One region of the Fructobacillus evanidus genome, then DNA from elsewhere that is predicted to be linked to it. Evidence: riboswitches for the same ligand, from Rfam matches in the RefSeq annotation. Region 1 holds a riboswitch; the other holds the start of a gene.
What was found. Region 1 has a riboswitch for FMN ahead of AABI08_RS02645 (ECF transporter S component). Riboswitches for the same ligand answer to the same signal wherever they lie in the genome.
Positions count from the first base shown of each region.

Region 2: it holds a riboswitch for FMN, as region 1 does, so the genes downstream of both, ribD (bifunctional diaminohydroxyphosphoribosylaminopyrimidine deaminase/5-amino-6-(5-phosphoribosylamino)uracil reductase RibD) here and AABI08_RS02645 (ECF transporter S component) in region 1, are expected to answer to the same signal.

Region 1 covers NZ_CAUZLM010000003.1:22,750-38,044, reverse strand. The annotation lists gene rpsA (30S ribosomal protein S1) at 1-349, opposite strand, end outside; gene cmk ((d)CMP kinase) at 539-1,216, opposite strand; gene AABI08_RS02650 (LysM peptidoglycan-binding domain-containing protein) at 1,235-1,789, opposite strand; gene AABI08_RS02645 (ECF transporter S component) at 1,864-2,445, opposite strand; FMN riboswitch at 2,522-2,658, opposite strand; gene AABI08_RS02640 (pseudouridine synthase) at 2,857-3,606, opposite strand; gene scpB (SMC-Scp complex subunit ScpB) at 3,599-4,324, opposite strand; gene AABI08_RS02630 (segregation and condensation protein A) at 4,308-5,048, opposite strand; gene AABI08_RS02625 (riboflavin biosynthesis protein RibT) at 5,050-5,427, opposite strand; gene xerD (site-specific tyrosine recombinase XerD) at 5,450-6,337, opposite strand; gene AABI08_RS02615 (CvfB family protein) at 6,341-7,225, opposite strand; gene AABI08_RS02610 (GatB/YqeY domain-containing protein) at 7,354-7,800, opposite strand; gene rpsU (30S ribosomal protein S21) at 7,894-8,082, opposite strand; gene AABI08_RS02600 (MFS transporter) at 8,371-9,585, opposite strand; gene AABI08_RS02595 (hypothetical protein) at 9,682-9,855, shown strand; gene AABI08_RS02590 (MarR family winged helix-turn-helix transcriptional regulator) at 10,107-10,490, opposite strand; gene AABI08_RS02585 (GNAT family N-acetyltransferase) at 10,594-11,034, shown strand; gene AABI08_RS02580 (YitT family protein) at 11,151-12,017, opposite strand; gene aspS (aspartate--tRNA ligase) at 12,250-14,034, opposite strand; gene hisS (histidine--tRNA ligase) at 14,038-15,295, opposite strand, start outside.
Region 2 covers NZ_CAUZLM010000007.1:13,170-28,464, reverse strand. The annotation lists gene AABI08_RS06230 (NCS2 family permease) at 1-1,415, shown strand, start outside; gene AABI08_RS06225 (cold-shock protein) at 1,537-1,752, shown strand; gene AABI08_RS06220 (NUDIX hydrolase) at 1,755-2,330, shown strand; gene AABI08_RS06215 (hypothetical protein) at 2,320-2,628, shown strand; gene AABI08_RS06210 (5'-methylthioadenosine/adenosylhomocysteine nucleosidase) at 2,650-3,327, shown strand; gene ytpR (YtpR family tRNA-binding protein) at 3,379-4,035, shown strand; gene murC (UDP-N-acetylmuramate--L-alanine ligase) at 4,050-5,384, shown strand; gene AABI08_RS06195 (Bax inhibitor-1/YccA family protein) at 5,467-6,192, shown strand; gene polA (DNA polymerase I) at 6,274-8,964, shown strand; gene AABI08_RS06185 (MerR family transcriptional regulator) at 8,996-9,334, shown strand; gene glnA (type I glutamate--ammonia ligase) at 9,478-10,830, shown strand; FMN riboswitch at 10,956-11,086, shown strand; gene ribD (bifunctional diaminohydroxyphosphoribosylaminopyrimidine deaminase/5-amino-6-(5-phosphoribosylamino)uracil reductase RibD) at 11,240-12,298, shown strand; gene AABI08_RS06170 (riboflavin synthase) at 12,300-12,902, shown strand; gene ribA (GTP cyclohydrolase II) at 12,899-14,089, shown strand; gene ribH (6,7-dimethyl-8-ribityllumazine synthase) at 14,305-14,781, shown strand; gene AABI08_RS08425 (IS3 family transposase) at 14,872-14,985, opposite strand.

The DNA.
Region 1 (15,295 bases):
CCTTCGCATCAACAACATCACCTTCGTTAAATGACAATGATTCCCAAGCCTTGCGGGCTTCCAAGCGCTTCTTTGACAACAAGTAGGCAACGCCTTCCTTGTCACTCGTTACGTTCGAAACAACAACAGTTTCGATGGTGTCACCGACCTTCAAATCGTCGGCCAAGTTGACGCTACGATCGTCAGAGTACTCACGCGCTGGCACAACTCCTTCTTCTCCGGTGTGAAGACCGATAACTGCTTGGTTATCGTTGTCGATTGCTAGCACTTCGCCAGTTACGACGTCCCCTACCTTAATTTGGTCAGCACTTTCCAGAGCTGCTAATAATTCGCTGTTAGTATCACTCATGACGTCAAACGTCCTCCTACAATTTACACTTATAAGGGTATTTTATCAGAGAGTAGCTGATTTTCCTAGTCTAATTTTAAAAAAATTAGGACTAGACCAACCACTTCGTCAAAATGTTTCGTAAAAACACGAACCGTTTTCCCTATTGCTTTCTATTTTAACAGATTTTTCTAAAATAAAAAGACCACCTTACTGGTGATCCTTGATAATTTGCTTGATAGTAGCCACAACCTGGTCAATACTTTGGCCTGTGGTGTCGACTGTTAGCGCATCTGTTGCCTTTGTTAATGGCGAAATGGCGCGATGAGAATCTTTATAGTCCCGTTCCTCAATTTCCTTTTTCAGGGTTGCCAAATCAGGATTCATACCTTTGGACTGATTTTCCTTGAAACGACGTTCAGCGCGTTCATCGACTGAAGCAATCAAGAAAATTTTCACTTGAGCATCTGGCAAAACGGTTGTGCCAATATCACGGCCATCCATAATAACCGGCTGTTTAGCCGTCAAGGCACGTTGCCGGTCAACTAAATCAGCTCGAACTGCCTGATAAGAAGAAACCAAAGAAACGTTGTTCGTAATTTCAGTTGAACGGATTTCTTCGGTTACTTCTTGCCCATTCAACAAAACGTGTTGCACTGGTTCACCCGGTAAAAAGGCAATTTCAATTTTTGGAAGCAAGGCAACAATCCCCGCCTCATCTTCGTATGCAAGTCCCGCCTGCTTGGCCGCCAAGGTAATGGCGCGATACATCGCACCAGTGTCAACGTAAACATACTTTAAATCGGTCGCTAAAATTTTAGCAATCGTTGACTTTCCAGCCGATGCCGGACCGTCAATTGCAACTTGAAAATGAGCAGGTTGAGTCATAGGGATTAAAATTTCCTCTTACTTAATTTTCAAAGCTTGCCCCGCAAACTTTGAATAGTTTTGAGCAGTAACACCAGGATTCAAAGCATAAATCTGGTCAGTGGTTGTACCATGAGTTACCGCAAAGTTATATAACGTTTGGTTGGCACCCAAAGTAGCCGTGTTAGCAGCGGCAGCTGAAGCTGCTGCTTGATCGTCACTCGACTGGGTTGCCTGATTTTGGCTTGATTGGGCAGCAGAATCAGCTTGGCTAGACGAAGTAGCCGATTGACTAGTTGAGGACTGATCAGCACTCGTTGCAGCAGAAGACTGCGAACTAGCAGAAGACGTTGTCGCTTGACTTGTCTTTTTGGAGCTATTGGAACTAGATGTTGTCTTCACTGTCTTTGGTGAATTTTTCATCAATCCATAAATTGGCGCTGACGCTAATAAGACTAGCGACAGCAAGACCAAAATCACAACTAGACCGCCGTGACTTTTTGGCCGTGGTTCTTTTTTAGGCTGCTCCTGATTTTCATGCTGGCGATCAAAACGTTGCCGGCGTGATAATGTTGGTGCTGTTTGGTCGTTCATTTTCAAGACCTCCTATGAGTTCGTTCTTAAATCAAGTCTAACACGGAAGGTTGCTTGAAAATGATAACCTTTTCTTAAGAACGAAAACTTTTCTTAAAGGGTGCCAAGATTGCAACAACCATCACAGAAACAATAAACCAAATCAAGCCTTCCAAAAGATTGAATGGCACGACCATTCCCCACAAATAAACTTTAACGCCAATGAACTTAGCAATATCAAAATTTGCAAAGCTGGCGTAAAGCGGAATGGCCCAAACGATGTTGGCGAGATACGCCACCACGGTCATCGACACAGAGGCAACAACAGCGCTAATTGACTGCCATAACCACTTTGGCCAGCGAACTTCAACCTTTGCCATCGCTGCCAAAACCAGCAAGAATGTCAAAGCAATCACAAGGTTAACCGGCGTCCCAATATAGGTATTGGCCCCTTCATTAAACAAAATCAGCTTCAACAAGGTCCGAATCACCAGTACCCAAACGGCCGATCCAAACCCTAACCAGGAAAAAGCCAGGAAAGCGGGCACAATTGAAAAGTCAATTTTCAAAAACGATGCGCTAGGAATGATCGCAATTTGCGGAAAAATCGTGAGTGCAAAGGAAATTGCACTAAAAATGGCGACCAGGGTGAGTTTTTTAGTAGTGTTTCTTGTCATTTTCTACTCCTCTGGGCCTAAAAAAGGCCCTACTTCACCCGGGGTAAAATAAAGGCCAGCAAAAAAAAGACTGTACTTTAAACTTCTTTATACCCGACTGTACGGTCGGCTCTGGATTCAAACCAGATCAGCTGCCAAGTGGCAGGTCGCGGGCTCATCAGCTGTCGCTGCTTCACCGCCGGTTGGGACTTTCACCCGACCCCGAAGTTTTATATTATATTTGAAACAAGAAATAGTATAGCACAGCTCAAAAAACTTGCCAAGAAAAAAAGATTTTTGCCGTCATAAAAAGCCCTTAACATGGGTTAAGGGCTTGATACCATCAATACAAATCGGCGCCTGCCGAAAACTAGAAAAACGAATTTTATTTTCAGCGATTGCGGACACCACTAATTTTTCAGCAATTTTTTCTTACTTACGGCGCAAGAACCGGTAATCGCCGGCCTTCAAGCGCTTGACTTCATCATGCTTTAAGTCGCGGAATTCACCCGGTTGCAAGCCAATTAAGTCCAAGAAAGCATAGCGGTCACGGCGCAGCTTTTCAACTGGCAAACCAACGGCAGCCAGCATATCCTTGACCTGGTGATTACGCCCTTCATGAATCGTAATTGTGACAAAGGAAACCTTCTTATCCTTATCGGCCTTTTCGATGGCAACCTTGGCAGGAGCCGTCTTCTTACCCTTTAAAACAATCCCGCGCTTTAACGGCGCCAATTGTTCCAGCGTCGCCAATCCTTTGACCTTGGCCGTATAAACCTTATCAACCCGACCCTTGGGGTGCATCAACTGGTTGGCCAAATCACCATCATTGGTGAGCAAGAGCGCACCGGTCGTATCGTAATCCAACCGGCCAACCGGATAAACCCGGGCAGTCACATCATCTAAGATATCGACAACTGTTTGCCGACCCTTATCGTCATGGCTAGTGGTCACAACGCCACGGGGCTTATTCAGCAAGTAATACACATGCTTTTCTTGGCCATCAATTGGCACACCATCGACCTTAACCTCGTCTTGGCGGGTCACTTTGGTACCCAATTGGCTTACAATCTGGCCGTTAACCTCAACTCGTCCTTCTAAAATCATGGTTTCGGCGGCTCGTCTTGACGAAATGCCCGCCTGAGCAATCACCTTTTGTAGTCGTTGACTTTCTTCAGGCATTTTCGCCCTCCTTTTTTGCGGCAACTGACTGGTCATCAGCCAATGTATCCGTTGTCGTATCGTGTTCTTCTTGCGTGACCATTTCGTCGTCTCCTGTCAGGGCCAATTGACCCTCATCAGCTGGGCTTTCAAGAATAGTATCCCCCTGATCATCAATTTGGTCAAAGAGTGCTACCTCGGCCTGGCCTTCTTCATCTAAGGTCACATCATTAATATCTGGTAATTCTGGCAAATCAGCCAACGATTCCAAACCAAAGTAGTCCAGAAAATCAACGGTCGTGCCGTATAAAATCGGCCGACCAATTTCTTCTTTCCGACCAACTGATTCGATTAACTGATGCAACAGCAGTTTTTGAATTGTTCCGGCCGAGCGGACACCACGAATTTGATCAATTTCAACACGGGTAATCGGCTGCTGATAGGCAACAATCACCAAGGTTTCGAGCTGTGCTTGCGTCAACTTGGTGTTAACTGGTAAGTCGAAATAGGCCGAAACTAATTTACCAAATTCAGGTCGGGTAACCAAGACATAGCGTCCGTCAGAGGTTCGCAACATCAATGGCGAATCAATTTGAATCAAATGGGTGGCCAGTTCATCAAGCAAAGCGGGCAACGCCCCCTTATCAAAACCTGTCACCTTAGCCAATTCAGGGACCGACAAGCCATCCTCACCGGCAACAAACAATAACGCTTCAATTTGACTAATCTTCTGATTCATGGTCCACCGCTTTAATTAAAATTTCATCTGTTAAGGCTGCCTGCCAGAGCGTCACTTCGCCAGCCTTAGTGATTTCAAGCAAGCCTAAAAAGGTCATCACTAACCGGTCAGGCGCAAAAACATCATCAAAAAGGGCTGTAAAAGGCAAAGATTCTTCTTTTGGCAGGGCTTGTAATTTTTGGCGAATGGAAACAATACCATCCCCAATTGTATAGGAATCCGATTCCACTTGGCGCACCTTTGGGGCCAAGTCTCGTTGCCGAGCAATCACGCTATCAAAAGCGAGTTGCAAATCGACCATTGTCAAACCAGGAGCTAGCGTGACCGGCTGGTCAACTTCTACTTTATCATCCTCAATTGCCGGACGAACAAAGGAATGCATCCCCGCCTCTTGCCGCTCATCAAAGAAGCCGGTTGCCTGTTGAAAACGTTGGTAAACCAACAATCGGGCAATCAGCTCCTCTTTTGGATCAAGTTCTTCAAAGTTATCTTCAAAATCATCTTCAATCGGCGGTTTTGGTAACAAATCCGTCGACTTAAGATGAATTAACTTGGCAGCCATCACTAGGTAATCTGCCGCCACATCCAACTGCATCGCCTGCTGATCATGGATGAAACCCAAATACTGTTTCGTCACTTCAGCAATCGGCAATTGAAAAATGTCCATCTCATGCTTTCGAATCAAATGCAAAAGCAAATCGAGCGGACCCTCGAAGTCGGTAATCTTAATTGTGAGACTTGGGTTTTGAATAATGCTTTCTCCACTTATCGATATACGTTTGGGTGCTTAAGGTGCCCATCACCGTCTGGTCAGGATTGAGTTCCTGCAAGTCCGTCAACATTTGCGCGTGAGTGGCCTTCTTCGGGGCACCCGGCGTCAAAATCAGGTGACGAACAACTAGGACATTATCCTTGTAACGCTCAAAACCAAGCAAGCCGTTAATCGAGTCTTGCTGGTCAGGCTGCCAAAAGAAAAGCTCCATCTTAGGCTGCTGGTATAAATTTAAGACCAACTTCATATGGTCTAAGTTCTTATATTCTGGTAAAAGGGAAAAGAGGCCCATGACCGTCTTTTCATCATCTGGTCTTGTCGAAATTAACATGGCTGACTCCTTTACAAGCTACTCAGGCACGCGGATGAAATTGGTCATAGACCTGGCTCAACCGCTTCTTTGAAATATGCGTATAGATTTGCGTGGTTGAAATATCGGCGTGGCCCAACAACTCCTGGACAATCCGCAGGTCTGCCCCGTTTTCCAGAATGTGGGTGGCAAAAGAGTGGCGAAGCGTATGCGGCGAAACATCCTTTTTAATGCCAGCCTGGGCCACTAATTTTTTAATTAACTGCCAAACACCCTGTCGAGATAACGACCGGCCGTGATCGTTAACAAAGAGTGTCACCGTCCTCTGGCTCTTAACTAAGGTCGGACGAGCACTTTGCAAATAGCGGTTAATCCAGTCAACCGCCACTTCGCCAATCGGCACAATCCGCTCTTTGTCACCTTTTCCCAGGGTTTGAATCAGCCCTAAGTCCAAGTGTAGGTCATCAAGCTTGAGATTAATCAATTCCGAAACACGCAAACCCGTGGCATATAGCACTTCAAGTAACGCCCGTGTTCTTAGACCCAAAGGGGTTGAGACATCAGGTGCCTCTAACAACAAATCGACCTCTTCCACCGACAAAACGGCTGGCAAGTGTTCCGCCTTCTTAGGGGGCTTAATATTCAACATGGGGTCATGTTCAATCAAACCCTCATTTTTCAAGTAAGCGAAGCACTTACGCAACGAAGTAACCATTCGTGCCACCGAGGTATTGGCCCGCTTTTCTAACCGCAACTGATTTAAAAACGCCAGGACGACTTGGTGATCAACCTGGCGCCAAGTCTTCTGATTTTTCTTTAAAAAAGCACAAAAGTTGGTTAAATCCTGACGATAAGCGGTAATCGTGTTTTTTGAAAGGCCACGGTCGACCTGAACGTAATTCAAATAGTCTTCCATCACGTCCGGTAGCATTGACTAATCCTTCTGGCCGGCCTCAGTCAACTGGATGCCGCCGTCGACTTGGGTAATCAACCGTTCCTTGTACAAGCGACCCAAAGCCCGCTTGAACTGTGACTTTGAAAAGCCGAATTGAGCTTTAATCGCTTCTGGATCGGACTTATCGTTAAATGGTAAGAAGTGGTCGGCCTTACGTTGCAGCTGAATCAGCAAGAATGAAGCATCGTCATCCATCAACTTATAGGCCAGGGGCTTCAGCGATAGATTAACGATTCCGCGATCGTTAACACCCAAGACACGAGCCTTTACCACCTCGCCCAAGCGTGGTTCTTGTTCACGCTGTGAAGGGTGAATGAAGCCAAGTTGGTAATCAGCAGTCAAAACCAGGGTTCCAACCAACTTGTTGCGGTAAACCGTAGCTTCCACCTGGTCACCCTTGTTAATGCCAGCACCCAGCTTTGCTTGGCGAAAAACCGCTTGGATAATATCTTGTTGGGCTAATTTTCCCCACAAACGACCCTTGTTATCTTCCTTGATGGCTAATAAAAGGCGATCCCCAGTCTTTGGCCAAAGGTCTTTAATTGTTGGCAAATCATCTAATGAAACGACCAAATCTTTGTTAGGCAAACCGATGTTCACGAACACCCCTAAATCATGACGGGCATTCACAACCGTTCCCCATGCGTACTGATCCTTTTGAACAGCAGGAATCGTCTTAGTAATCTGGAGTCGGTGGCCCTCATTTTGATAGGCAAAACCGGTTACAAAACCGCCAACCTTCAAAGGCTTCTCGAGTTCACTCTTATCAATTTCATAGGTCACCCCATCGACTTGAGCAAAAAAGTATTGACTGTTTTCATCGGTCACTGATGCCTTAATGACTTGTCCTAGTGTTGTATCCATTCTTTATCCTTTTCATGCAGGTAACCAAACAAATCAGCTACCAGTAGTTACTTTTATGTATGCAACCCGGCTGATTACTGATAATCAACAGAATTGCTTTTTTGACATATTGGTTTTGAAAACCAACTTTACTTGGCCAAAGCGGCCTTTACTTGGTCAGCGACAAACTTGCCGTCTGCCCGACCCTTGGTTTGACCTGAAACCATGCCCATGACCTTCCCCATATCGGCTGGTCCAGTTGCACCAGTCTTTTGGATGGCTTCTTGAACGATTTGCTTAATTTCGTCTTCTGACAATTGTGCTGGCAAATATTTGGCCAACACATCCAATTCACCTTGGGTAGCTTCGGCTAAGTCATCACGGTTCCCAGCCTTAAATTCAGCAATTGAGTCTTTGCGTTGCTTTACTTCGCGCGCCAAGACGGCCAATTCTTCTTCTTCCGTCAAGTCGTGACCCAAGTTAATCTGTTCGTTCATGACCGCTGATTTGATTTGGCGAACAACGGCAAGGGTTTGCTTATCCTTGGCCTTCATTGCCTCTTTCATATCCGCTTGAACCTGTTCTAATAAGCTCATCAATCTTCTCCTTAGTGTGAGATTACTACTTATCTAATAGTCTACCACGAGACCAAATAAAAAACGCCACCAAAGCGACGTTTTTTGGCCGAATTAACGGTTCTTCTTCTTCTTGTTGCGCTTACGTGCAGCTTCAGACTTCAACTTGCGTTCAACTGAAGGCTTTACATAGAATTCGCGCTTGCGGTATTCTTGGAGAGTACCGTCCTTTGAAACACCACGCTTGAAGCGGCGCAATGCGTCATCCAAAGATTCGTTCTTGCGTACAATAACCTTTGCCATGTCGATCCCCCTCCTTCCTCGCATTTTACTTCGTATGTTAAACGATATGCATTAAAGACCTATATATTATCTCAATTCTAAGCAAGAAAGTCAACTACTTTTTGATAATAAAAATCAGGATTGGCCGCTGTGGCAAAAAGTATACTCTCGGCCACCACATCACTTTAACAGGCCTTAGCCGGCTTTTGCGGGCACCGGATCTTTCGCGACCACCAAATTATCTTGACAGCTTTTAGCCGTTTTTCCATACGCCCTTCTTTCGTGACCACCAGATAATCTTGACAGCCCTTAACTGCTTTTCCGTACGCCCTTCTTTCGTGACCACCACATCAGCAAAGCCGTTAACAGCATTAAGGCAAACATCAATTCACCGTACAGACGGATGCCCCCATCCAGAGCTGATTTTGGACCAATGACGTTCAAGGCAGACACGATGGCTGGCGCCAAAGCAGTTCCGGCGTTACAGCCAACCAACAAAATCGAATTCGCCAAACCCGCCATTCTTTGCGGAATCCGGTTGGCAATGGTATCAAATAAGTAAGTCCCCGCCATAGGATATGATAGTCCAACCACAATTACAGACAAAGTCAGCGTCGTTAGACCACGCGCCGAATAAAAGAAAACTGCGCCCACACCCATGAAAAAAAGACCGAATAAAAAAATATAGCGGTGCAAAAAGTGAAAAAAAGTACCAAAAAGGAAACCCATCACCATCGAAGTTAGTGTATAAACCGTAATAATTACTGAAGATGTCATACTTCCACCAAGATGGTGCGCCAAAACTAGGTATGGTGTGTACACATTAACGATTGACATCCCAACCGTTAACAGACCACAATAGATGGCGGAACCAATGATTGGTAATAAGTATTTTGGCTGTTCATGCTTGGTGACCTGGGCAGCGTCAGCGTTAGCTGATTTTTGTCGTGGCTGGTATTCGGGGACAACTTGAATAAAGCCCCACCAAACAATGAATAATAAGGCATAGGCCAAGAAGGAAACCTGCCAAGAAACAGCTAGCAAGGCACCCACGCTCAAGTTGACTAAAGTAAGGCCAATCGGTTCAAAGGCGGACCGGTTGCCCAACATCTGAGCCTGGTCCTCGCCCTCATAAACGAAGTCAATTAAGGTGATTGCTAATGAATTGACCAGGCCAATGCCGACTCCGAAAAGCAGTCGAGTTGCAAAAATCAGCCAAAAGTTTGTTAACACACTTGGCAAAATACCCGTCACGGCCATCAAAAGAATCCCGGTGCTAATCACTTTCTTAATGCCAAAACGATTGGCTAGCTGACCAGAAAACAACAGCACTACTAACGCCGGGATTTGTGGGATGGTCGCCAATAAATTGACCATCGTTGCTGGATAATTAGAAAAAGCTTTCTGTAAGGCTGGTAAAGCTGGTGCAATTCCCTTACTAGTCGCAATACTTAATGACACCGCTAGAATCCAAAATCGATGATGACGGGTATTTGGGTCCCAACGACTTTGCGTGTTTGGCATTGAATTTCCTCCTTCTATTTTATTTTCTTAATTTCATTGTACCGCCTTTCGTGAAAAGTGACACAGGCCCCCTCATCTTTAAAAGAAGCAACTGCTATGCCTGCGCAGTCTGATTTTTTAATACAAAACAACCGTGAAAGTTCTGCTTATAATGGTGAATTTAACCGCAAAAAAGGACAAACCTGTTTGTTAAAAGAAGCAATTAGCGGCCCGTTGCAGACCAAGGAAAAAAGTGTACCGGCCTGGACACCAACAACCGTGTGTAAATGAACTGTTGTCGCTGCAATCAGAATCACAGGCGGTACAAAGGCCACCAGTTGCGCCCAAGCAAAATGCCGCTGCGGTCCACAGGCCATTGCCGGCAGTTGAAATAATTGAGAGTGTGTTACCAAAGGCAACCAGCACCAAACCCAGTAAAAAGAACATTAGTCGCGTTCGAATATGATTATTTTCCAAAAGCATCTCCCGTTTTTATTCGTACAGTTGCATTTGCAACTGTACCTGTTAAAATAAAGCACAGCTTAACTGTGCAAAATTTTGTTGAGTATTTTGTTCAAACTAGCTAACTCAGCCCCGGATAAGGTCGCTAGCCGTTCCTTAATATACTGCCGCTCCAGTTTGGCTAGAACCTCGTAGCGGCCACGCGCCTTTTGCGTCGGGTAGAGTTGCTTATAATTTTTATTTTGAGCATCCGTTACTTTATCAATATAACCTCGGTCATCCAGTTTTTTCAAGGCCCGACTGAGCGTCGTCTTATCAACCTGGATTAATTCCGCCAAATCAGACTGGGTCAGGCCCTCGTGCTCCACAATGCGAATCAAATACAAAAACAGATTGTTTTCTAATTGGTACTGACTGGCAGCCAGGTTCATCTCCTTGGTGGCCCGTCGTGAAATCGAACCCATTTGACGAAACACTTCTAATTCAATCACAGACAAGCTCCCTTTTACGCGCAACAGTTGCATATGCAACATCATTATACAGGAAAAAAGAAAGAAGATGAGACCAATGTGGCAAAAAAAGACTATGGACAACCTAACCGCCGATGAATTCTATCAGACGCTCAAACTTCGTATCGATACCTTTGTTGTCGAGCAAAACCGCATTTACCATGAACTAGACGAAAACGATCCAAAAGCCATTCATGTTTTTTACCAAGAAAACGTAAAACAGCCCGCCCTCGCCTATGCTCGCATTTTTGAAAATGGCGACCACGTCACCTTTGGCCGTGTCGTAACGGCTTCAGAGGCCCGCGGTACCGGTCTTGGCAACCAGTTAATGACTCAAATTTTAGCTGTTTGTCAGGAAAATTGGCCAACTCAAACCATCGAAATTGAATCACAGGAACAGGTTGTTGGTTTTTATGAAAAATTTGGCTTTACGGCTATCGGCCAGCCCTTTATCTTTGAAGGAACGCCCCATGTCACGATGCACCGTGAAGCAAAGTAAAAAAATTCCCCTGGTGTTGATTTTTAATTTATCAGATTCCTTTAACCGCTTCAAAGGTTCAAAAAAAGCGTCTCGATTTTTTACCAAATCGAGGCGCTTTTGCTTTGTTAAATTTTTTATGGTTCCGGTTCGTAGAAGCGACCACCCGTATGCTCAACCTTTGACTCAGAGTAAAAGGCATTTGGATCAACTTCCTTGATAGCATGACGTAATTCCGGCAACTCGTGCTGGGTTACCACTGTTAGCAAGATTGACCGGTCACGACCAGTGTAGCCACCGTGAGCGGAATCGATAATCGTGACACCACGACGCATCTTGTTTTGAATCGTGTCCGTCATTTCTTCTGGCTTATTCGTCACAATCATTTCTTGAATTTGTTGTTGGTGAGTATAGAACAAATCAATAAAGTGTGCCGAAACAACCACACCGATGATGGAATAAAGGGCGTATTGCCAACCATAGGTCAAACCAGCCCCAACCATAATCAAGGCATTAAAGGCCAAGTTGACTGAGCCAACCTTCATCCGGAATTGATGCTTTAATTCCATTCCAATGATATCCAGTCCACCGGTACCAACACCACAGCGCAAGGCAGTTCCAACAGCCATTCCGTTAATCCCACCACCAAAGATAGCGTTAATCAAAGGGTCCGGCGTCAGCACTGTTTTTGTCGCAAACAGAGGCACAAAGGCCGCCGAAAGCAAAACCGCCATCGCCGTAAAGATGGCAAAGCGTTTCGACAAGGTAAACCAAGCCAAAAGCAAAAGTGGCATGTTCACCAGAGCAATCGCCCAGGCAACATTAATTTTTCCGCCAGTTAACGTGTCAACCAATTGAGCTAAGCCGGTAAAACCAGACGAATAGACGTGCCCAGGCAGCCAGAAGTAATTCAACGCCAGCGATAGCATAATGGCATAAAAGAATGCTCCCACGACCTGATGGAAGTAGTAGTGATCGAGATTTTTTCCTATTTTCCGTATCATTGTGTTTTGCTAGGTTAACTAAGGACGGTCCGACCAATCCTTAATCCCTAACCCTTTTGACCAACTTAAAAGCCTGGTCCTTAGCCTAACGACGCAAATCCGCCGTTCGATACATATATTTTAACAAGATTAGAAAATATTTGAAGAGTAATTTTATAAAAAACAGACAATTTTAATCAAAAAATCAGTAAAAACGGTATCAAATCAAGTCTGATACCGCTTTGTTAAGTTTTTACTTATTTTCAGCAGAAGTTGGCACTTCCAAACCAAGTTCAAGTAATTGCGCACCAGCAACCGGTGTTGGTGCTTCCGTCATTGGCTCTGTAGCCTTTGAGTTCTTCGGGAAGGCAATCACTTCACGAATATTATCTTGGCCTGCCAAGAGCATTGCCAAACGGTCCAAGCCCAGGGCAATGCCGCCCATTGGTGGGAAACCATATTCCATTCCTTCAAGCAAGAAACCAAAGGCCTCGTTGGCTGATTCCTTCGTAAACCCAAGCGCCTTGAGCATCTTTTCTTGAATATCCGTTCGGTGAATACGGATAGAACCAGAGCCCAATTCATAACCGTTCAAGACCAAGTCATAAGACTGGGCGTGGGCCTTGTGTGGGTCTTCGCCTTCATCTAAGTAATGCAAGTCTTCTTCGTTTGGCATCGTGAATGGATGGTGGGCCGCAATCCAACGGTCAAAGTCTTCTGAGTATTCAAACAATGGCCAGTCCACAATCCAGGCAAAGCGCCAAGGGTTTTCTTGGTCAACCAAGTCCAAATCAGTTGCCGTTTGGCGACGCAAGTAGTCCAATGAAGCAGCAACAACATCCGCACGACCTGCACCGAAGAGCAAAAGGTCTCCTGATTTGGCACCACTGGCTGCCAAAATGGCTTGACCAGCTTCGTCCGCAAAGAACTTAGCAATTGGGCCGTTCAAGCCGTCGTCCGTCACCTTCATCCAGGCCAAGCCCTTAGCACCGAAGCGTTCGATGTACTGGCCCAACTTGTCGATGTCCTTACGAGAATAGTGGTCTGCCCCACCAGGAACGGCAATGGCCTTGACAACCCCACCATCCTTCACGGCGTTGGCAAAGACGCCAAAATCAGAATCCTTGACCGTTTCTGACAAGTCCTTAATTTCATAGGCAATACGCAAGTCAGGCTTATCAGTACCAAAACGATTCATTGATTCCTGCCAAGTCAAACGTGTAATGTCTTCAACCTTTAAGTCGAAGTCCACAACGTCCTTCATGATTTGCTGAACCCAACGACCCACCAATTCTTGAATTTCGGCAGCAGACATGAAAGAAGTTTCCATATCCAACTGCGTAAATTCAGGTTGACGGTCACCACGCAAGTCCTCATCTCGGAAACAACGGGCAATTTGGAAGTAGCGGTCGAAGCCAGCACCCATCAAGAGTTGCTTGAAGAGCTGAGGTGACTGTGGCAAGGCATAGAATGAACCAGGATAAACTCGGGAAGGAACCAGGTAATCGCGGGCTCCTTCGGGCGTTGACTTGGCCAAGTATGGCGTTTCAATATTGATAAAGTCATTTTGGTCCATAAAATGCGTGGCAGAAGCCATGATTTTTGATCGAACGCGCAAGTTCTTTTGCATTTCTGGACGGCGCAAGTCCAAGTAACGGTACTGGAGCTTCAATTCTTCCCCAGCATTCACGCCATCTTCGATATCAAAGACCGGCGTCTTGGCCTCTGCGAGAACCTCGGCCTTGGTTACTTTAACTTCAATGCCACCAGACTTAATCTTCTTGTTTTCCTGGCCTTCTGCACGGGCAACCACTTCACCCTCAATCGCCAAAACGTATTCGTTACGGGCACTCTGAGCCACATCAAGGGCTTCCTGGTTAGCAGCGGAAAAAGTTAACTGAACAATTCCCTCACGGTCACGCAAGTCAATAAAGACCAGGTCGCCAAAGTTACGGCGCTTTTGTACCCAACCAGCCAACGTCACCGTTTGGCCGATATATTGTTCATCAACTAAACCAGCATAAGTCGTTCGTTTCATTTCTTATTCCTCCTCTGCTTCCAGTGCCTTCACAATCCCCGCCAAGTCGTCTTGAACCTTGGCCAAGTCCAAATCAGCTTGGTGGCCGGTCGCCATATCCTTGATCTGAACCTGATTTGTCTTGACTTCCTCTTCACCCAAGGTAATCACAAAGCGAGCATCACGGCGGTTGGCCGTTTTGAACTGTGCCTTCACTGACCGACCCGTAAAGTCCAAGTCAGCAGAATAACCCAAATCACGCAACGCAGTAGCCAATTCAAGCGTCTTTGCTTGCGTATCCTCGCCAATGTGCACAAGATAGAAATCAAGGCCTGCTGGCTTCATTTCTGCTTGTCCCTGAGCCTGCAACAGTGAAATCAATCGTTCCACACCCAAACCAAAACCGATTCCTGGTGTTTCTGGTCCGCCAAATTCTTCAACCAAACCAGAGTAACGGCCACCACCAGCAATAGTTGCAGCCCCCTTCAAGTTTGGATCTGTCGTCATGACCTCAAAAATCGTGTCGTTATAATAATCCAGGCCACGAACCATGGTTTGATCAATTTCATAATCAATCCCCAGGTCGTCCAAGTAACCCTTAACCGCTGCAAAATGAGCTTTTGATTCTTCTGAAAGGTAATCAAAAATGGTTGGCGCATCCGCAACAATCTTTTGATCGTTTTCATCCTTAGAATCTAAAATTCGCAAAGGATTCTTTTCCAACCGAGTCTGTGAATCCTTTGACAATTCAGCAGCGTGAGGTTGCAAGTAAGCAACCAGCGCATCCCGGTAGGCTTGACGTGAACCTTGGTCTCCCAAAGTATTCAAGGCAACCTTCAAATCCTTCAACCCTAGTGAAGCCAAGTACTTAACGACCATCGTAATCACTTCGGCATCCAAGCTTGGTTCCTTTGAGCCAAACGCTTCAACCCCGATTTGGTGGAATTGACGGAAGCGACCGGCTTGAGGCCGTTCATAACGGAACATTGGGCCCATATAAAAAATCTTGTATGGACTTTCGTGTTCTGGCCCAAAGAGCTTGTTTTCCACATAAGCGCGAACGACACCGGCCGTTCCTTCGGGACGCAAGGCCATGTGACGGTCACCCTTGTCGTTAAAGTCATACATTTCCTTGGTTACAACATCGGAAGTGTCTCCGGCCGAACGAGCATAGACGTCAAAGGCTTCAAACATCGGTGTTCTGATTTCCCCGTAACCATAACGGGCAAAAATCTTCCGTGCTTGTTGTTCAATTCGCTGCCATTCGCGCACGTTTTCTTCA
Region 2 (15,295 bases), on a different contig from region 1:
CGGTGCGCCGTGAAGTGGTTGCCGGGATTACGACTTTCGTGTCCATGGCTTACATTTTCTTCTTGAACCCACAAATTTTGGGACAAACGGGGATGCCAGCTTTGGCTGTCTTCGTGGCAGCCATTATCGTTGCCGTTTTTGGAACCTTGGCGATGGGCTTGTATGCCAACGTTCCCTTTGCCTTAGCTCCTGGAATCGGGATGCAGGCCTATTTCACTTATACCATCGTCTTTGGCTTTGGCTTTAAGTGGCAGCAGGCTTTGGCCATCGTCTTCTTGGTTGGAATCTTGGATGTCATCATTACGTTGACCCATGGTCGTCAAGCAATTGTGAAGGCCATTCCAACTGAGTTAAAGGCAGCAATCGGTGGTGGGTTAGGCGTCTTCGTGACCTATATTGGTTTGAAGAATGCCGGCTTCATCAACTTTGTGATTGATGGCAACAACTTGATTACCGTTAATGATAAGGCCTATAACGGTGGGTCAGTTCACGGACCATTGACTTCATTGTTGGCCTCTGGCGGGGTAACGCCAGAATTAACAAAGTTTACGCAATCACCAGCACTTTTGGCCTTGATTGGCTTGCTGTTGTTGACCTTTATGTTGATTAAAAAGGTCCCAGGCGCATTCTTGATTACGTTGGTTGCAACGACTTTGATTGGTATCCCAATGGGTGTGACAGACGTGCATATGTCAGCAGCCACTTCTTTGCCACACGCCTTTTCTGAATTTTCATCAACCTTTGGTGCTGCCTTTGGGCCACACGGCATGCAGTCGCTCTTTGGTACTTGGCAAAAGACTATTTTGGCAGTCGTCACGATTTTCGCCATGGGCTTGACTGGCTTGTTTGATGCCATTGGAACCTTGATTGGAATTGGTAACCAGACTGGTATCTTCTCCAAGGAAGACCAAGAAGCGTTCGTTGCCGATAATTCCTTCAATTCTAAGATGGATAAGGCCTTGGTCGTTGATACCTTTACGACAACCTTGGCTGGGGCTGTTGGAACTTCGAATACAACGACCTTTATTGAATCAGCGACCGGGGTCGCTGCGGGTGGCCGAACTGGTTTGGCCAACGTGGTGACTTCCGTTGGCTTCTTGCTTATGCTTTTCTTGGCACCATTGGTATCAATCGTACCAACGGCCGCCATCGCACCACTTTTGATTGTAGTTGGAATCATGATGATGGCCGAATTCAAGAAGATCGATTGGGCGGACTTGGCAGTTGCCTTGCCAGCCTTCTTTACCTCAATTTTCATGGCCTTCTCTTATTCAATTTCTTATGGAATTGCCGCCGGCTTTATCTTCTATATCGTGGTTAAGATTGTTCAAAAGCAATTCAAGACGTTGTCACCAATTTTGTTAGTGATTACCGCCTTCTTCTTAATTAACTTTATCTTGATTGCGATTATTTAAAGCAAATCAGGATTGAAAGACGACTTTGGTCGTCTTTTTTTGTTGGCAAATTTCGTTCCTGATTTTACAGAAAGAAGACTTTTACCAAGCGATTCAGGCCGTTTTTTGCTATAATAGAGCTATGAAATATGGAACAGTAAAAATTTGGCAAGCCGAACGCGGCTATGGCTATATCACACCCGATCAAAAGGGACCGGACGTTTACGTCCACTTTAACGGCATTGCTGGAGATGGTTTTAAATCTCTCCACCAGGGGCAACGAGTTGCCTACGTCCTGGTTCAAGGCAAGGACGCTTTTCAAGCTGCTCAAGTCCAGGTTATTGACGGAAAGGACTAAGCATGGCGGAAAAAGAACGGTTTTTATCAAAGCAGGACGTTTACCAGGGTAAGATTTTCTCTGTTGAGAAACGCCAGGTGGAACTTGCTGACGGCAGTCAGGCGCAACGCGATATCGTGCACCACGCCTTGGCCGTTGGCATCTTGCCATTAGTAGATGCCGATCACGCTATCTTAGTTCGTCAATGGCGCGCTGCAGCTGATGATTTTGTCTTAGAAATTCCGGCTGGAAAAGTAGACAGTCGCGACCATGGGAACGAAGGGGAAGCTGCACGACAGGCAGCTATCCGGGAATTAAACGAAGAGATTCGTTTCCATCCTGGTTCTTTGACTAAATTTGCGACCGTTTATGAAGCTATTGGCTTTACGGATGCCAGAATTGCCCTTTACCTGGCAACAGATATGACGGCTCTGACAAATGCTGAACAACTGCCACAGGACCACGGCGAATCCTTGGACCTATTGACGGTTTCCTATGATGAAATGACCGCGCTTTATCAACGAGGCGAACTCAATGATCAAAAAACATTGACGGCTTATTTCTACTGGACAAATTGGAGATTAACAAATGGCAAATAATCATTTTTTCACCCGGTCACGGCAAAGTCGTGAAGATAAGAAGCGGGCAAAGATGCGCAGGCAAGTTGAACGCGAATATGAAAAGGCTCATCCGGATGAAATCACAGTAGTTGAACCGGAGAACCGAGCCGAGATGCGCCTGACCAAAAAGGGCCGCTTTGAACTGGGATCAAATGGTGAATTAACGGAAAAAGGTAAGACGGACCGCCTAGCATACCGCTATAACCGCGGCATGATTTTTGTGGCGGTTTTGATTGTCTTGACTTATCTCTTCTTTTTCTTTGTCAACTTTAACTAAAAATCAGTGAGGACACCTACTTTGAAAGTTGGAATTATTACCCCAATGCCTGAAGAAAAAAAGGCATTGACGAACGCTATCCAAAATCCCGTTGAAAAAAGCTTTGCTGATTTGACGGTTTTGGTTGGTAAGTATGCCGGTCAAGAAATCTTTTTAGCGGAATCAGGGATTGGTAAGGTTGCTGCCGCAACGGCAACGACGATTTTGACCCAGGTCTTTCATGTGGACGTGGTTATCAACACCGGTTCTGCCGGTGCATTGCAGCCGGAATTGGCTATTGGTGATTTGGTTATCGGTACGAAGTTGACATACTTTGATGCCGACGTCACAGTTTTCGGCTATGATTTTGGTCAGTTGCCAGCCCAACCAGCTTACTTCGAAGCTGATGCGGACTTGGTTAAGGCATTTGAAGCCTTGACGGATAGCCAAGCTGGCTTGATTGTGTCTGGTGATAGCTTTGTTCAGCAGGACAAAAAAGAAGAAATTAAACAACACTTCCCCAAGGCCCTCTTGGCCGAAATGGAAGGGGCAGCGGTTGCTCAAGTGGCAACGCGCTTTAACGTGCCGTTTATTGTTTTGCGGGGAGTTTCTGATTTGGCCAATGGTGAATCATCTGTGACCTTTGACGAGTTTGTTGTCGAAGCCGGCCAAAAATCAGCCCAGTTATTACTGGCTTACCTGGATTCATTGTCTGCCTAAAGAGCGGACAGCCAGCGATTGAAAATATTTGAAAATAGAGGATGAAAAATCATGATTGCAGTTTATAATCAGGCAGCAGTTGGCGATATTTTGATGTTAACCTTTGCGCCAGCAACGGGGAAGGTTGTCCAAGAAACCAAGGGACAGGTGACCAAGGTTGTCGATGCAGAAAGTAAGCAAACGTTGGGCATCAACATTGAAGGTGTCGGTGCCGCTTTGGCATTGACTGACCAAGCTGGTCAAGTCTTCTTGACGGAAAGCCAAGTGGCACAAGTTAACCAGATTTTGCAGGATGCCGGTTTTGATGACGCCATTGCCGTTGAACAATCAAACTTGGTTGTTGGTGAAGTCGTTTCAATGACTGCTCACCCTGATTCTGACCACTTGCACGTGACACAGGCAAACGTTGGCAATGGTGAAAGCCTCCAAATCGTTTCTGGTTCCCCGAACATGCAAGAGGGAATCCGTGTCGTGGTTGCTAAACCCGGTTCGATGATGCCTTCAGGTGCCATCATTTGGGATGGTGCTTTGCGCGGTGTGCCATCAGCCGGTATGATTGTTTCTGGCCGCGAATTGAAGTTGCCAGGGGCACCCGATAAGCCAGGGGCCTTGGTTTTGCCAGCTGACTTTGGCCAAATTGGTCAGGCTTTTGATTTTGCTGCTGCCCAAAGTTTGTATGCGGACGGCTTGATTGATACAAACTATTAAAAGGGGCGACTGTCATGTCAGAGAAGTATTACTTTATCGGGATTAAGGGGACTGGGATGGGGCCTCTTGCCCAAATTTTACATGACCAAGGCAACGAGGTCTTGGGATCGGATATCGATCAGTTTACTTATACGCAAGCGCCATTGGAACAAGCGGGCATTAAGATTTTACCTTTTGACGCAAACAACGTCTTGGATAATCAGGATGCAATTTTTATTCGAGGCAATGCCTTTGAGGATGACCAGGTGGAAGTCCAGGCAGCATTGCAGGCTGGGGTCAAGATGATTTCTTATCCGGAAGCTGTTGCTCAGCAAATCGACCAGGCCACGACCATTGCGGTCGCTGGGGCTCACGGTAAAACTTCAACCACTGGTCTTTTGTCACACGTCTTTAAGAATGTTGCGAAGACCTCTTACTTGATTGGGGACGGAACTGGTCACGGTGTGGCTAATTCTGATTTCTTCGTTTTGGAAGCTGATGAATACCGACGCCACTTTGCACCATACCACCCAGATTATGCCATTTTGACCAATATTGACTTTGACCATCCGGACTACTACCACGATTTGGCAGATGTCCGCTCAGCCTTTGTTGATTTTGCCAAGGGTGTTAAAAAGGGCATTGTGGCTTGGGGCGACGATCCGAGCTTGCAAAATTTGGGTGTTGACGTGCCCGTTTATTACTACGGTGATCAGGCCGGTCGCGATGACTTTTTGATTAGTGATGTTAAGAAGACGACTTCCGGTTCCACTTTTTCAGTGAGCTTTAAGGGGCAGGACTTGGGCGAATTTGCGATTCCAATTTTTGGTCAGCACAACGTCTATAATGCCACAGCAGTCATTGCCGTTGCTTACCTGGAAGGGTTGGATTTGGCGAATGTCCGTGCACATTTGTTGACTTATCCTGGGGTGAAGCGCCGCTTCTCCGAAAAGAAAGTTCAAGATATTGTCATTATTGACGATTACGCTCACCACCCAACGGAAATTCAAGCAACGATTGATGCCGCTCAGCAAAAGTACCCAACAAAGGAAATTGTGGCGGTTTTCCAGCCTCATACCTTTACTCGGGTAATCGCTTATAAGGACGAATTTGCGCAAGCTTTGCAGGCGGCCGATACTGTTTACTTGACGCCTATCTTTGGTTCTGCCAGAGAAAGTAAGGGGACGGTTTCTGCCCAAGACATTGCCGATGCTTTGCCAAATGGCGCTGTTGTCTTGAAGGAAGACGATGTCTCACCATTGTTGAAGCACCATGACGCCGTCTTGGTCTTTATGGGAGCCGGTGATATTCAAAAGTACGAGTATGCTTATGAAAAGTTGCTTGGTCAAACTTTACCTGATTTGAATTAAGGGGTCATCCTTTAATCTAAGATTAAGATTTTTTTGTTATCATATAGATAGAAAAATTGACAATACCAATGGGAGGTATCTGATGGATAATTTTGATATGAACGCTCGCCGCGATGTGACGGGCGCTGATGAAGGCATGAAGTCCTTCTTCCAGCGTGTTTATGGCTATATGGCAATTGCTTTGGCTGTAACGGCCGTTGCAGGCTACGTTGTTCAACATTTCTTTTTGCAACGAGTTGCCCAACTATTTTTGGGTAGCTGGATTGGGATGGCAGCGGTTGTTGTCGTTGAATTGGTCATTGTGGCCATGATTCGTAGCGCTTCATTCGCAAATAATCCCTCAAAGGCCTTCGGTCTTTTGATGGCCTTCTCGGCCGTCCAAGGCTTAACGCTTGGTTTGATTTTGGCCGTTTACACGGCCGCTTCAGTCGGCGCTGCCTTTATCTCAACTGCGGCTTTGTTTGCCGGAATGGCTGCCTATGGCTATTTCTCAAAGAAGTCAATGGCTTCAATGGGTCCAATCCTCTTCGGTTCATTGATTGGGATTATCGTGGCATCAGTGATTAACATTTTCATGGGTTCTTCAACCTTGCACTTGTTGATCTCAGTGGCAACTGTCATCGTGTTCGCTTTGTACACGGCTTACGACAACAATACGTTGCGTCAAGTTTATGTTCAATTGTCAGCTAATGGTGCTAGCGAAGCTCAGACAACCGGCTTGGCCGTGTCAGGGGCTTTGATGCTCTACCTTGATTTCATGAACATTTTCTACGCTTTGATCCAACTTTTCGGCGATAACCGAAATTAACACGTCAGAAAAACTAACATTGCTCGCTTCGGCGAGCTTTTTTTGTGCTAAACTACAAACAAGTTAAATAAGGACTAACCAATGACTAAAAAACTACTCTTAATTGATGGGAATTCGCTGGCGTTTCGGGCTTTCTACGCGATGTACCAACAGCTAGACCGAATGGTAACACCGGAAGGATTACACACCAACGCCCTTATGGCTTTTAATAACTTTTTAGAATCAATCGTCTTACCAATGCAACCTGACTTCGCTCTTGTTGCTTGGGATGCCAAATCAGGTAAGGAAACCTTTCGCGGTGACCTCTATGCCGACTATAAGAGTGGTCGGGATAAGACGCCGGTTGAATTTAAGGAACAATTTCCATACCTTCGTGAAATGGTGTTGGCCCATGGCCTTCATAATTACGAACAAAATGGTTTGGAAGCAGACGATATCATTGGAACACTGTCACGGGAAGGAGAAAAAGCGGGTGATGATGTCATCATCATTACTGGAGACCAAGATTTGACGCAGTTGGCCACCGATAAGGTGACTGTGAAAATTACAAAAAAGGGTGTCACTCAGATTGAAGAATACACACCCGCTTATATCCAAGAAAAGTTCGGACTGACACCGGCACAGATTATTGATAAAAAAGCCTTGACTGGTGATACTTCTGATAATTATCCAGGGGTAACAAAGGTTGGTGAAAAGACAGCCTTGAAGCTGTTAACCGAATATCACGACCTGGATAATTTATATGCCCACGTTGACGACATGAAAAAGTCCAAGATGAAGGAAAACTTGATTGCGGATAAGGAAGTTGCCTACCGGGCACAGAAGTTGGCCACCATCATTACGGATGCTGATTTATCAATTTCTTTGGACGACCTGGCCTACAATGGTCCAAAAACCAAGGGCTTGGTTGAACTGTTTGAAAGCTTACATTTCAAATCAGCGTTGGCCAAGCTCAAGGCGCACCAATTGGTTGACCAAGATGACACTTCCGTTGAGGAGGCTGAGTCACAAAGTGCTAATTTCCACCCAGTGAAGGAGTTGGACGAAGCGGCCCTAGCTGATCTTGCCAAGGCAGATACCTTGGCCATCCAAATTGATACGGATGCAGATAATTATCATACGGCTGACATGCTCGCTTTTGCTATCGGTAATGATGATTTGGGGTACTTTGCTAGTCGCGACTTTACCTGGTTTGAAAATCAGACATTACGTGACCTGATTGAAAATCCAGAACAGAAGTTACGCCTCTTCAATGCCAAAGAAGTTTGGGTATTGATGCACCGCTTGGACTTGACGCTTGCTGGAGTCGACTTTGACTTTATGCTTGTTGCCTATCTGCTTGATACGGTTGGTAACGACAACGTCTTATCGACGTTGGCTGCACGCTTTGGATTGTACCTACCAGCCGATGAAGATTTTTATGGCAAGGGTGCCAAGTTTGCTGTACCAACCGATGACCAGGAGGTTTATGATCACCTTGGCCATAAGGCGGAAGCGCTTTATGGCTTACGTGACAAGGCCTTTGAGGAATTGGCTGAGCATAAGCAAACGGCTCTCTACCATGATATCGAGTTGCCATTGTCATTCGTCTTGGCCAAGATGGAAGCCCAGGGATTTGCCGTCAAGGAAGACCGTCTGGAAAAGATGGGCCAGGAACTCGACGAAAAAATCAGCCAACTCAAAGAAGAAATTTACCAGATTGCGGGGGAAGAATTTAACATTAATTCAACCAAGCAGTTAGGAACGTTGCTCTTTGAAAAGATGAACTTGCCAGTGATTAAAAAGACGAAAACCGGTTATTCAACCGCCGTTGAGGTCTTGGAGGAACTGGCACCGCAGGCGCCAATCGTTAGCCATATTCTTGAGTACCGGCAACTTGCGAAGATTAAGTCGACTTATGTTGATGGCCTTTTGGCCGTGGTTGATCAAGCAGACCAGAAGATCCACACCCGGTTCTTACAGACGTTGACTCAGACCGGCCGGTTGTCATCGGTCGATCCAAACCTGCAAAACATTCCGATGCGGACGGAGGAAGGTCGCAAAATTCGCCACGCCTTTGTTCCCAGTCATCCCAATTGGCTGATTTTTGGAGCTGATTACTCGCAGATTGAATTACGAGTTTTGGCCGCCATTACCGGTGATCCAAACATGAAGAAGGCCTTCATGGAAGACGAGGATATTCATGCCGAGACGGCCCGCGCCGTCTTTGGTCTGAAGGCAGATGAGCCAGTTGATGCCAACCATCGAAGGACAGCCAAGGCCGTCAACTTCGGAATTGTTTATGGGATTTCTGATTTTGGCTTATCAAAGAACCTTGGCATTTCGCGCAAGGATGCCAAGTCCTTTATCGAAACCTACTTCAAAGAGTTTCCGAAGATTCATGGTTGGATGGAACAGATTAAGGAGCAGGCCCATAAAGATGGCTTTGTTGAAACAATTGAACATCGCCGTCGCTACCTGCCCGAGATTAATGCCAAAAACTTTAACCGTCGATCATTTGCTGAACGAACAGCGATGAATTCGCCAATCCAAGGTTCGGCGGCTGATATTATCAAAATTGCCATGATTAAGGTTGACCAGGCCTTAACCAAGGAGGGCTTGCAAGCTAAAATGCTGTTGCAGGTTCACGATGAACTGGTCTTTGAATGTCCGAAAGAGGAGTTAGAGCAAGTACGAAAGTTAGTAACCTCCGTGATGGATTCCGCCGTATCTTTGTCCGTACCATTGAAGGTTGAGGACCATGCCGGTCCAACCTGGTACGAAGCCAAGTAAGGTGGTCATCACCAGCTGAAAGGAGTTTTTCATGTCCAGTTCTGAATTGCAACGTAACCGAGCCGTTTTACCGATGTCAACCGTCCGCGAGTTGACCCTGCTAACCGACCGCCAGATTCGTTACTACGAACAGCACGAATTAATCACTCCGAAACGGGGTAAGGGTGGTCAACGGCGTTTTTCTTTAAACGATATTGATCGGCTCTTGCAGATTAAGGACTACCTCGATGCTGGTGACTCCACCGCCGATATTAAAGAACTCTTTGCCAAGGCCGAGCGGAAAAATCAGCAACAGGCCGGCGTTGATAGTAGCCTGCGTCGCTCGTTGCAAGATGAATTTGCTCAAATCGCCCGCTTTAACAATCACTGATTTGGTCACTGACTTGACTGAACAAAATGTATTTTTTGAACCAAGAATGAAAAAATGTTGATCCGTTAGTCAACTTGGCTGGAGAAAGCCTTCAGCCAAGAAAAAAATGTACCCACTATAGCAGCCAAGTAAAGGAGTTTCTAATGGCAAAACCTTCTTACACCAAAGCAGACATTAAGCAAATCGTTCAAGACGAACAAGTTGAATTCATTCGCGTGACATTCACTGACGTTTTGGGCGCTATCAAGAACGTTGAAGTGCCAGTTTCACAACTGGACAAGGTCTTGGACAATGACCTGATGTTCGACGGTTCTTCAATTGAAGGATTCGTTCGGATTAACGAATCTGATATGTACCTCTATCCTGATTTGTCAACGTTCATGATCTTCCCATGGGCGACTGACGAACATGGTGGTAAAGTTGCCCGTTTGATTGCGGACGTGTACTCAAAGGATCGGACACCATTTAAGGGTGATCCACGAATTGCCTTGAAGGATGCCGTTGCCCGTGCCGAAGCCGAAGGATTCACTGCCTTCAACGTTGGTACGGAACCAGAATTCTTCTTGTTCAAGTTGGATGAAAAGGGCGAACCAACCATGGAATTAAATGACCATGGAAACTACTTCGACTTGGCACCATTGGACCGCGGTGAAAACGTTCGTCGTGAAATCGTTTTGACGCTTGAAAAGATGGGCTTTGAAGTTGAAGCTGCCCACCACGAAGTTGCTGCTGGTCAGCACGAAGTTGACTTCAAGTACTCAGACGCCGTTGACATGGCCGACAAGATTCAGACTTTCAAGTTGGTTGTGAAGACGATTGCTCGTAAGAACGGTTACTACGCAACCTTCATGCCAAAGCCTGTTTCAGGTATTAACGGTTCAGGAATGCACACGAACATGTCTTTGTTTGACAAGGACGGTAATGTCTTTGATGGTCACGATGCTGACAAGAACTTGGGCTTGTCTGACACAGCTATGCACTTCTTGGGTGGTGTCTTGAAGCACGCCCCAGCCTTGACTGCCTTGGCTAACCCAACGGTTAACTCATACAAGCGTTTGACTCCTGGTTTTGAAGCCCCAGTTTATGTTGCTTGGTCAGCATCAAACCGTTCACCAATGGTTCGAGTACCAGCCTCACGTGGTTTGGCAACTCGTTTGGAATTGCGTTCAGTTGATCCAACGACAAACCCATATACTGTCTTGGCTGCTATTTTGTCAGCTGGTTTGGATGGTATCGACAACAAGTTGGAACCATCAGCTCACGTTGATAAGAACATCTACTTGATGGATGAAAACGAACGTAAGAAGGCTGGCATCGTGAACTTGCCTGATACGTTGTTGGCTGCCCTTGATGAATTGGCTAATGATGACGTTGTGATCGATGCCATCGGTACACACATTACTGATAAGTTTATTGAAGCTAAGAAGATTGAATATACTTCATACCGTCAATTTGTTTCACAGTGGGAATTGGATAACTACTTCATGAACTACTAATCAATACTTTAAAAACCGGCTGATAGCCGGTTTTTTGAGTGCCTTTGAATAAATCAGTCCTCGTTTTTTCTAATTTTAGGATTGTTTTTCAAAAGTAGGTTGTGCTACACTAAGAAAAAAATAATATAAATCTTCGGGGCAGGGTGTAATTCCCGACCGACGGTGATGGCGCAAGCCTTAGTCCGTGAATCAAGCAATTGATTGATACAGTGAGAATCTGTAACCGACAGTAAAGTCTGGATGGGAGAAGATAAACAAAGAGGGCTTTTTTGGCTAGTTTTTTTGTTGTCCTTTTGGCAACACGAAAACGGGTCTAGGAGTCTTGCTTTGCAGAATCTAATTTCGATTTGCTCCGGTGTGATTTTAAATCACACCGTTTTTTTTATGCCCGGAGTAGATCGGAGTCGAAATGAATGATGAAGGTGGTTTAGCTTGGGCAGTCGCCTTAGCGAAACAGGCGGACCCAAAGGATACGTGGGAAAATCCGCGGGTGGGGGCGGTTATCGTGGACCGTAATGGCCAAGTTTTAGGTCAGGGCTACCATCACCGCTACGGTGACCGCCATGCGGAGGTCGATGCCTTGGCTCAGGTTGAGCCGGGGACTGATTTGAAATCAGCGACCCTCTATGTCAGCTTAGAACCCTGTTGCCAGCAGGGAAAGGTGGGCCCTTGTACAGCAGCGGTGATTGATGCCGGAATCGGCCGAGTGGTAATTGGCAGCCTGGATCCAAATCCGGCGGTCAACGGCCGTGGAGTTGCTATCCTGCAGGCTGCGGGTGTTGAAGTCGATGTGCAAGGGGCTGATGCTGACCGGCAAGCGCTGTTAAATCCCGCTTTTGTCTATTATCACAGGACCGGCAAACCTTATGTGCAGTTGAAGTTAGCCGAGAGTGCCGATTGGCAGGTAGCGACTAAGCAGGGCCAACAAACGAAAATCACGGACCAAGTAGCTGATCAAGCCATCCACGCTTTACGTGGCCGACAAAGTGCAATCTTGATTGGCTCCGAAACGGCGCTAGTTGATCAGCCAGCCTTAACGGTTCGTTCCGTGAAAATTGACCATGACCAACCCTTACGGGTGATTTTGGACCGGCGGGGCAGGTTGCATGAGCAAGTAGCCGCTGGCCAGTGGGCAAAGAGAACGCTGATTTATAGTCAAAACAACGATTTTGTGCGGGGCTTTGACCAAGTACAAGCTTGGTCGGGTGATTTGCAGGAATTGTTGGTTGACCTTGGGCAACGTGGTTGTCAATCGCTGTTAGTCGAAGGCGGGCCAACCATCATCAAGGCCTTCTTAAAGGCCCAGGCTTGGCAGAGTTTTGATTTATATCAAACGTTGAGTCGTTTTGGTTCAAACGGAGTTCAGGGTTTGTCGCCAACGGCAATCGCAGCGGCTGGTGGCCAATTGAAAGCAACCGAGGTTGTTGGCAATGCCATTGATTTTCATTTTGAGCGGGAGGTTCACTAAGATGTTTACAGGAATTGTGGCGGCTGTTGGCCGAATTACGGTGGTGGAAAAAATAGACCGACAAAATTACGCTTACACCATCCAGGGACCAATGGGGTTCTTTGACGACTGTCGGTTGGGAGATTCGATTATGGTTGCCGGTGTTTGCCTGTCAATCGTTGGAAAATCAGACCGGCAGGCGCGCTTTGAGATTATGGCGCCAACGGTTACACAAACAACGTTTGGCAATCTGGCGGTCGGGGACCAGGTTAACCTCGAAAAAAGTTTACCGCTAACTGGTCGATTGGACGGCCATTTTGTTTTGGGTCATGTTGATGGTCGTGGCAAAATTATTAGTCAGACGAAAGTGGGCCAGACCGTTGAGCTGGAAATCGAGGTTGAAGATGAAAGTCTCTGGCCGTATTTGGTTTCCAAGGGCTCGGTCGCACTGGATGGAACTTCGCTGACGATTGTTCGAGTTGCCGGTCCGGTGCTCACTATTGGTCTGATTCCGATCACGCAGGCAAACACAACCTTTGGCACGAAGCAGGTTGGCGATTTCGTCAATGTCGAAACAGATATTTTAGCTAAGTACAGCCAACGGCGGGAGGCCCTCCATGTCTGAAAAAATCAGAAAAGCCATTGCAGCGAGGAGAATTGATTATTGTTCAAGATGATCAAAGCCGTGAAAACGAAGGGGACTTGGTTGGCTTAGCTGCTTTGGCCAGCCCAGCCAAAATTAATCAGGCGTTGTCAATTGGTCGAGGCGTTCTATGCGCGCCAATGACGGCTGAACGGGCGCAAAATCTTGACCTGCCAGAAATGGTCCAGCAGAACAGCGAAAAATTTGGCACACGGTTTACGGTCGCAGTCGATCATGTGGCTACAACGACTGGTGTGTCGGCGAATGATCGGGCACAGACATTAACGGCGCTGGCTAATCTTTCGGCGAAAGCGACTGATTTTGACCGACCGGGCCATATTTTTCCTTTAATAGCAGCAACCGGTGGCTTGAAGGAACGCCAGGGGCATACGGAAGCAGCTGTGGCCCTGGCCGAATTGGCGGGTGTTCCCCCAGTGGCCTATATTATTGAAATTTTGCGAGAGGACGGCACGATGGCCAGGCAAGAGGACCTAGCAAAATTAGCCAAGGACCAGGGATTGGAATATATCAGCATTCGAGACATCCAGGATTATAGTAATCAAGAGAAAGGCACCGAATTGGCTGCAGGACCCAGGGTTACGTTACCAACCCGTTATGGCCAGTTTTTCTTGACTGATTTTATAGCAAGGGGCCAAGAGCGAGAACCAGATTTATTACTTGAAAGCCGCCAACCAGCACAGGACGTGCCACTCGTTCGTGTGCATTCGGAATGCGCTACCGGCGACTTGTTTGGTTCCAAACGCTGTGAGTGTGGGTCACAATTGGAAGCCGCCCTAAGCCAAATCGGACAAGAAGGTGGTGCGGTTGTTTATTTAAGGCAGGAAGGTCGTGGGATTGGTCTGCATGATAAGCTCAAGGCCTATCTTTTGCAGGAAAATGGTTATGACACGGTAGAGGCTAACTTGGCCTTGGGGCACCAGGCTGATGAACGCAATTATGAGCGAGCAGCGCTGATGCTGAAGCAGGCGGGGCTGACGAAAATTCGGCTGTTGACGAATAATTTGGATAAGGTAGCAGCCTTGCGTGCATACGGGATTGATGTGGTTGACCGCGTGCCATTAGAAGTTGGCCAGGCAAATGAGAACACAGCCTACTTGCAGACCAAGGCTGAAAAATTAGGTCAGGTTTTTACTAGCTATCAAATTTAATGGTGTGCAGTTGCGAACGGTGATGACCAGGTAGATTGTTAGCCAAACGGTAAGCAGTTGATGATTGAGGTTGCCGGTAGATTGTTAATCACTCTCAGATTTATTGATGAGTAGTCGATGACGGTGGCGACCTGTCGATAAATTAAACAGCCTTACCCTAAAAATAGTCATTCAAGCAGTTGGTACCCAAAAGTAGAAAAAGGATTAAGAAGACAATGAAGACATACCAAGGAAAGATATTAAGCCAAAGTGAAAAGCCCGTTGCGATTATCGTTTCGGATTTTAATACCGCGATTACGGAACCTCTAGTAGGCGGTGCGGTGACACAATTGCAGCAACAGGGATTAACGGAAGACGAAATGGTGGTGGTCCATGTGCCCGGTGCTTTGGAAATTCCAGCCGTGGCACAAAAGTTGGTTGATAGTGAACGCTTTTCGGGACTGATTTGCCTTGGTGCCGTGATTCAGGGAGAAACCGACCATTACCAAGTGGTCATGAACCAAACGGTTAGTCAGATTGCTAACCTTGCCAGAGTCAGTCCGATTCCGGTGGTCAATGGCGTCCTAACCACCAACACTTTTGACCAGGCGGTACAGCGGTCGGGTGGTAAGGCCGGCAATAAGGGCTTTGAGGTGGCTGGTTCGCTGTTACTTATGCGGTCGTTGTACGAGCAGTTGGAGGCGTTGATATGATATTTATGATGCACATATAGGAATGCAGAGTAAAAAGGTATATGTATAAAAAAATGACCTGTACCCAAAAGTTGAAGTAGATATTTAAATCTAACTGGCCAGTCGCCGATATTCTATCGGTGACTGGACTTTTAGTTTGGTTCGAAAGCGCTCTGTGTTGCAATAATGAATCCAGTTTTCAATGGGCGCTTTAAGCTCTGCTATCCGTTAAATAGGCTTAATTCCGTTTTTAATTTATTGAAAAAGCCTTCCATTGGTGTATATCAAATGCTGTCGCTTGCCGTGACATACTGGGTTTAATACTATTTTGAAGTAATAATTTGTGCTATGAATAAAATGTCGGTATTGCTAACCTTGGTCGGTATGCAAATATGTTTGATAGGCCCCGTCTTGGTAACTGGTAAACTCATTGTTTCACTGGTTCAATGGCAAAAGCTAAATCTGGTCTGGTACTTAATGTGATGGAAGAAATATTGATAAAATTAACGATAAAAAATAAAAATAATTAAAAAAT